2 linked regions of the Bdellovibrio bacteriovorus genome follow. The protein of the gene in region 2 interacts with the protein of the main gene of each other region in a pairwise test. Links are inferred from orthologs where the notes say so. Each region holds a gene or a part of one and is shown on either strand. Other genes may lie near its edges.

The links.
Region 1: the proteins of grpE (region 2) and groL interact in binary tests that used the Escherichia coli proteins (3 or more experiments, as listed by UniProt). The link is inferred for Bdellovibrio bacteriovorus from one-to-one orthologs.

The regions. Positions count from the first base shown.
Region 1 is NZ_CP020946.1:3,706,905-3,710,209, forward strand. What follows is about bases 200-3,179. They hold groL (chaperonin GroEL), read right to left. Parts: upstream 2,520-3,179; coding sequence 879-2,519; downstream 200-878. Other genes in these bases: B9G79_RS17760 (hypothetical protein), read left to right, coding at 200-775; groES (co-chaperone GroES), read right to left, coding at 2,552-2,848; B9G79_RS17775 (hypothetical protein), read right to left, coding at 3,022-3,179. In the rest of the region: more of B9G79_RS17760, read left to right, coding at 1-199; more of B9G79_RS17775, read right to left, coding at 3,180-3,305.
Region 2 is NZ_CP020946.1:80,291-83,516, forward strand. The notes cover bases 100-3,000. They hold grpE (nucleotide exchange factor GrpE), read right to left. Parts: upstream 1,859-3,000; coding sequence 1,340-1,858; downstream 100-1,339. Other genes in these bases: B9G79_RS00370 (penicillin-binding protein activator), read right to left, coding at 100-326; B9G79_RS00375 (DnaJ C-terminal domain-containing protein), read right to left, coding at 323-1,330; hemW (radical SAM family heme chaperone HemW), read right to left, coding at 1,943-3,000. Outside these bases: more of B9G79_RS00370, read right to left, coding at 1-99; more of hemW, read right to left, coding at 3,001-3,115; B9G79_RS00390 (M16 family metallopeptidase), read left to right, coding at 3,132-3,226. UniProt on the Escherichia coli protein: Participates actively in the response to hyperosmotic and heat shock by preventing the aggregation of stress-denatured proteins, in association with DnaK and GrpE. It is the nucleotide exchange factor for DnaK and may function as a thermosensor.

The sequences.
Region 1 (3,305 bases), 3.6 Mb from region 2 along the record:
TTCCGGAAAAGTCCTGCAAGATATCAGCACCCGCCCGGACAAGGACGTGGCGTTTGGCGAAGAGCCCACCGAATGGCTGCCGACAATGCCTCCGCAGTTCGGTAAGGTGGAATTGATGGCGGGCTTTGGCAACTACACCCAAAACACCAGCCTGACGACACCAGAGTCGGTGAGTGGCAGCAACAACTTCGCTCCGAACATTTTGGTGCGTGGTGAGCTGTGGCTGAATCCGGAATGGTACATGGGCGTTCACCTGCGCCAGTCTGTGTTTTCGATTGATAACAACCAGGCCGGAAGCTCCCCTTCGTCTTTGAACATGTCTGTGGGGCAATACGGCGTGAATGCGGGCTACAACTTCCTGCTGACCAATGACTTCTTTGGACCGAAGCTTCAAATCGGTGCGGGTTACATGACCACAAAGTTCACTGTGGATGGCAGCACGCCCACCACCTTCACCAGCATGGACTATAGCGGCTTCTTAATCAGCCTGGCCGGTCAGTTCCCCCTGTCTGAGGAAATCCCGGTGGATATCGGCGGACGCTTTGATTTCTATATGAATCCCGGCATGAGCGAATCCCAGGACAGCGGTTCAGGATCTGACAGCAAGATCAATTCCTTCAGCTTCTTTATGGATTATAAAATGAAAACGCGCTTTAAGATCCGCGGCGAGCTGATGATTGAAAACTACAGCACGGATTTCTCAGGAGCCACCCGCGCCACCAGCACCAGTCACAAGATGACGACGTTGTTCGGTGGGGTTCAGTACCTGTTCTAAAAAAAAGCCTGGGTTTAGAGCCCAGGCTTTTTTGTTTTTAGCAGTAACCCGCCTTCGCTGATAGCTTCGGCGGGTGCAATCGATTAGCCGTAGGCTAATCTGATTACATCATGCCACCCATGCCGCCCATACCGTCGTGGCCAGGCATTGCAGGAGCTGCAGATTCTTTCTTAGGTGCTTCAGCGATCATAGTCTCTGTAGTCAGCATCAAAGAAGAAACGGAAGCTGCGTTAGTCAAAGCGCAACGAACAACTTTAACTGGATCGATAACACCGTCTTTGATCAGATCAGTGTATTCGTCAGAGTAAGCATTGAAGCCCCAAGTTGTGGACTTGTTCTGAAGGATACGATCCAAAACGATCGCGCCATCCAAACCAGCGTTAGCCGCGATTTGACGGATTGGCTCTTCGCAAGCACGTTTGATGATCGTCGCACCGAATTGCTCTTCTTCAGAGAATTTGGATTTGTCGATTTTAGTGGAAGCACGAAGCAAAGCAGTACCACCGCCAGCAACGATACCTTCTTCAACCGCAGCGCGAGTCGCGTTCAAAGCGTCTTCTACGCGGTGTTTTTTCTCTTTCATCTCAACTTCAGAAGGAGCACCAACGTGGATAACTGCAACACCGCCAGCCAATTTAGCCAGACGCTCTTTCAGTTTTTCTTTGTCATAGTCAGAAGAAGTTTCTTCGATCTGAGCTTTGATCTGACCAACACGGCCATTGATGTCGTTCTTTTTGCCAGCGCCATCGATGATTGTTGTGTTGTCTTTGTCTACAACGATGCGTTTTGCAACACCAAGGTCAGCAACAGTCGCCGCCTCAAGTTTCAAACCAACGTCTTCAGAGATCACTTTCGCGCCAGTCAGGATCGCGATGTCTTCAAGCATTGCTTTACGACGGTCACCGAAGCCTGGAGCTTTAACTGCAGCGATGTGCAGAGTGCCGCGCAATTTATTAACAACCAAAGTTGCCAATGCTTCGCCTTCAACATCTTCCGCGATGATCAACAATTGACGGCCTTGTTTTGCAACGCCTTCAAGGATACCGATCATGTCTTTCATGGAAGAGATTTTTTTGTCGTAAACAAGAACGTAGGCGTTCTCAAGAACTGCTTCCATTCTTTCTGCGTTGGTTACGAAGTATGGAGAAAGGTAACCACGGTCGAATTGCATACCTTCAACTACAGTCACTTCAGTTTTTGCAGTTTTGGATTCTTCGATAGTGATAACGCCTTCACGGCCTACTTTATCCATAGCGTCTGCCAACATCTGACCGATTTCTTTGTCATTGTTTGCAGAGATAGCACCAACTTGAGCTACTTCGTTGGAACCTTTTACCGGTTTGGACATCGCTTTCAATTCGTCGATAACGATAGCTACTGCTTTGTCGATACCACGTTTGATGGACATTGGGTTGTGGCCCGCGGAAACAAGTTTCGCGCCTTCACGGTAGATAGCTTGAGCCAACACTGTTGCAGTTGTTGTACCGTCACCAGCTTCGTCATTGGTTTTGGAAGCAACTTCCTTAACCATCTGAGCGCCCATGTTTTCGAATTTGTTTTCAAGTTCGATTTCTTTCGCAACAGTCACACCGTCTTTAGTGATCAGTGGGGAACCGAAAGATTTGTCGATAACAACGTTGCGGCCTTTAGGGCCCAAAGTTACTTTTACTGCGTTCGCCAGAGTGTTCACACCTTTAAGGATGTGTGTACGAGCGTCTTCTGAGAATGTGATTACTTTACTCATGATTTTCTCCGTTTACTTATTGATAAAAAGAATTAGTTGAATACGCCCAGGATGTCTTCTTCGCGCATCATCAGGTATTCTGCGCCATCCAGTTTCAATTCAGTTCCTGCGTATTTTCCGAAAAGAACTTTATCGCCAACTTTAACTTCCAATGGAAGGATCTTGCCATCTTCAGTTACGCGGCCTTTACCGCCTTTACCAGTCGCGATGATTTCGCCTTTTTGTGGTTTTTCTTTTGCAGTGTCAGGAATGAAAAGACCGCCAGCGGTTTTTTCTTCTTCCGCCATTCTGCGAACTAGAATTCTGTCATGAAGTGGGCGAACGCCAATTTCGTTCTTAGCCATTGTGAGCCTCCGTTTAAAACTCGTTTTTATAGAATTTCTATACGGAAGCTAATATGAATCGGCTGTGGAAAGAGTCAAGGTCGGGCGCCCAATTTTCCTGAATGAAACGCTTTGGCGCGCCGAATAAAGATTAAGACTTATTTAGAATTTTCGAGGGCTTATTTAACGCCGTCTTTTCCGAAGTTATTCGCACTGGCCGGAAGGTCCGAAGAATGCGCCCCGAACACAGAGTTCGCATAGGCCGTCATCAGCTCCGCCACCTCTTCCGGGGACAGTTTGCCGGCCACTTCGTTGAAGGCGGTCTTTTTATCCTGAACCTTCGTAAGATAACCCACGAAATAGTCCGTCACGGAAAGGTCTTTAGCGACCTCAAGGTCATAGATTTCCTCACGAAGTTCGCGTTCCAGCTTTTCCACAGAGATATCCTGAGAAGCCACCGCCT
Region 2 (3,226 bases):
TGATCTTCGTTCAATTTGTTTTCAACGATGTCGATTGCTTTAAGGCGGTAAGATTCCTGATCTGCTTTGCTGGGTGCTTGCACGGCCTGATTTACGAGGGACTTGAGTTGTCCCAGCACATCGGCGGTTGGAGTGGCAGGCACGCTCAAGGTTTCACTTTCAATCTGCTCTGGCGGTTTTCCGGTGGTCAGACCGCCGACGGCTTTTGGTTTTTTACCCGCAGCGGCCGTCGTTGCGGCCGGTTTCATCGGGGTGCGTTTCGTAGCTACTGTCGTACAGGAAGCCAGAAGGCCGGCCGTCAGCAAGAGTGAAAAGTAGAGTTTCATTTACGCGTCCTCATCAGTTGTGCGACTTTATCCTGGAAGGCTTTCACCAGCGGACTTGTGTCCGTGGTCTTGGCAAGTTCTTCCACCAGTTCTTTTTGTTTGTTGCTCAGGCTGCTTGGGGTGTCCACCAGAACGCGCACAAGCATGTCGCCGGATCCAAAGCCGCCCAGTTTAGGGAAACCTTTGCCCTTCAGACGGAAGGTCTGGCCAGAGTGTGTTCCCGGAGGAATGCGGATCATGGCTTTTCCCGTCAGGGTCGGAACTTCGATGTTGGTTCCCAAAATCGCATCGGTGTAAACAATCGGAAGATCCAATGTCACATCGTTTTCGTTTCGTTTAAACAGCGGGTGTTCCTGAATGTTGATAATCACATACAGGTCTCCGGCGGCAGCGCCTCCGGAAGCATCACCTTCGCCGGCCAGTTTCAGGCGCTGGCCTTCTTTCACGCCGGCAGGAACATTCACGGAAAGTTTCGCAGGCTCTTCACGGCCGCCACGCTGGCGCATGAAGCTGATGACTTTTTCGCTGCCCAAGGCGGATTCTTCAAAAGAGATATTCAGTGTATAGCGCAGGTCCGTGCCTTTGGAAGGACGGCGCGCGCGAGCTCCACCAGCTCCGGGTCCGCCACGGGCATTGCCGAAGATCTCACCAAAGACATCCCCGAAGATGTCCTGGAAGGGATCGCCACCGGCCCCGGCTCCAGCACCGCCAGCTCCGGCACCACCAAAGCCACCGAATCCCCCGGCACCGCCGAACGGGCCGCCAGCTCCGCCAAAGCCCTGGGCCCCGGCGTGACCGAACTGGTCGTACATTTCACGTTTTTTGGTATCACTCAAAACCTCGTAGGCTTCGGTGATTTCCTTGAATTTTTCCTCGGCCTTTTTATCGCCGGGATTTTTGTCCGGGTGATACTGCATAGCCAGCTTGCGATAAGATTTTTTGATCTCATCAGCAGTGGCCGAGCGGGAAACATTCAAAAGGGAGTAAAAATCTTTTTTAGACAAGCAGGTTCCTTACTCTGGCTTCTTGGCAACAACCACTTGGCCAGGTCTGATCACTTTATCATGAAGTTTGTAAGGCTTTTTAAACACACGCACCACGTGGCCAGGGGCCATTTGGTCTGTCGCTTCGCTGCTCAGCGCTTCGTGAACGTTCGGATCAAACGGTGCGCCTTGCGCCGGGATTTCGGTCACATTGTGACGCTGAAGCAGGGATTTTAATTCCTGAGCGGTCATATCCACACCCTGTTTGAAGGTGTTGAAGTTCTCAGCACTCACGTTCACGCTCAGGGCGCGGTCGAAATTGTCCACCACTTCCAGCAGGTCGCGCACCAGACGCTCGCCGCCGTACTTCGTCAACTCGGAACGTTCCTTGATCGCGTTGCGTTTGTAGTTTTCAAACTCAGCGCGCAGATAAAGATAGTCGTTTTTGAACTTTTCCGCTTGTTCCTGAAGTTTCTGGATCTCAGAAGCGATTTCGCCATTTTCTGGATTGGGAGGATTGGAGTTTTGAGAGTTGTTTTCTTCTGACATGAGACTTCCTTTCGCAATACTTAAGATTGTGTATTCACGAAGCAATGTCAATGTCAGGGGGGCGGAAGAAAAACTCCTAGCCCCTTAGAGATCTTCTTGAAGGAAAGTCAGTTCCTGGAAAACACGGTTGCTCAGCACAAGGCCCTCGCGCGTCAGTGACCAATGCCCGTTGTCATGGCGAATCCAGGATTTTTCTTCCAGATTTTTCATGATTTGCAGGACCTTTTCGCTGACGTTTTGCGGGAATTTGGCTTGAAGCTGGCCCACATTGAGTCCACGCATCAGACGCATCGAAGTATGACAAAAGTCTGTAAGCGCCTGATGCATTTCCAGCACTTCCACCTGATTCGATGGCAGATGGCGCACCGGAGAATCAAATTCCTGACCGTCAAATGCCAGAATTTGCTTTTGGTATTCGTTGATGGAATTGATGTTCCAGTAACGCGTGCCCCAGGCGGATTCTTTGGAATAGGAATGTGCGCTCAGGCCCAGGCTCCAATATGGTTCATCGACCCAGTAAAGCATGTTGTGACGGGACTCAAAACCGGGCAGGGCAAAGTTGGATATTTCGTACTGCTGAAAACCTTTGCGCGTCAGTTCATCAGCGATGATGTCAAACATTTCAACCTGTTCGTCGTCAATCGGGCGGCCTTTTGACAAAGGATGCCCGTCGGGAACTGTCAGACAATAAGGGCTGATATGTTTGGCCCCTTGTTCAACAGCGATTTCCACATCACGGCGCAGGCCCTCGACAGTTTGTGAAGGCAGTGCAAACAGAATATCAAAGCTGAAATTCACTCCATGAGCCCGAAGAAGGTCGAGAGTCTCCAGGGTTTGTTTGGCCGAATGCTCGCGATGAACCATTTTCAACAGGCGATCATCAAAGGTTTGAGCACCCACACTGAAACGGTTGATGCCGTTATCCAGATAGGTTTTCAGTTTTTCTTTGCTGACGGTCGCCGGATTGATCTCGATGGTGATCTCGGTGTCAGGTCTAGTTGTAAATCCATATCTACCCAGCTCTTTGATAATCGCTACAATGAGATTTGCAGGGATGAGGCTCGGCGTGCCTCCACCAAAGTAAATGGTGTCCAGACTTTGGGGAGTGTAATAGCGGTGCTTCTGGCGAATCTCCTTAAACAGGAGTTCGACGTACTGATCCGGCGGCAGAATCTTGCTTTGCTCATAAGTGGCAAAATCGCAGTAAGTACAGCGCTGGATACAGTAGGGAATGTGGATATAGACGCCAAATGCCATGGGAGTTATGTAGAGTATGTCTAAGAAATTTCAACTAAAAAACGGTATGAAAGTCCTTTTACTGGAAAGCCACAAGTCTCCGGTGGTCTCAGTGCAAATGTGGGTGAAAAC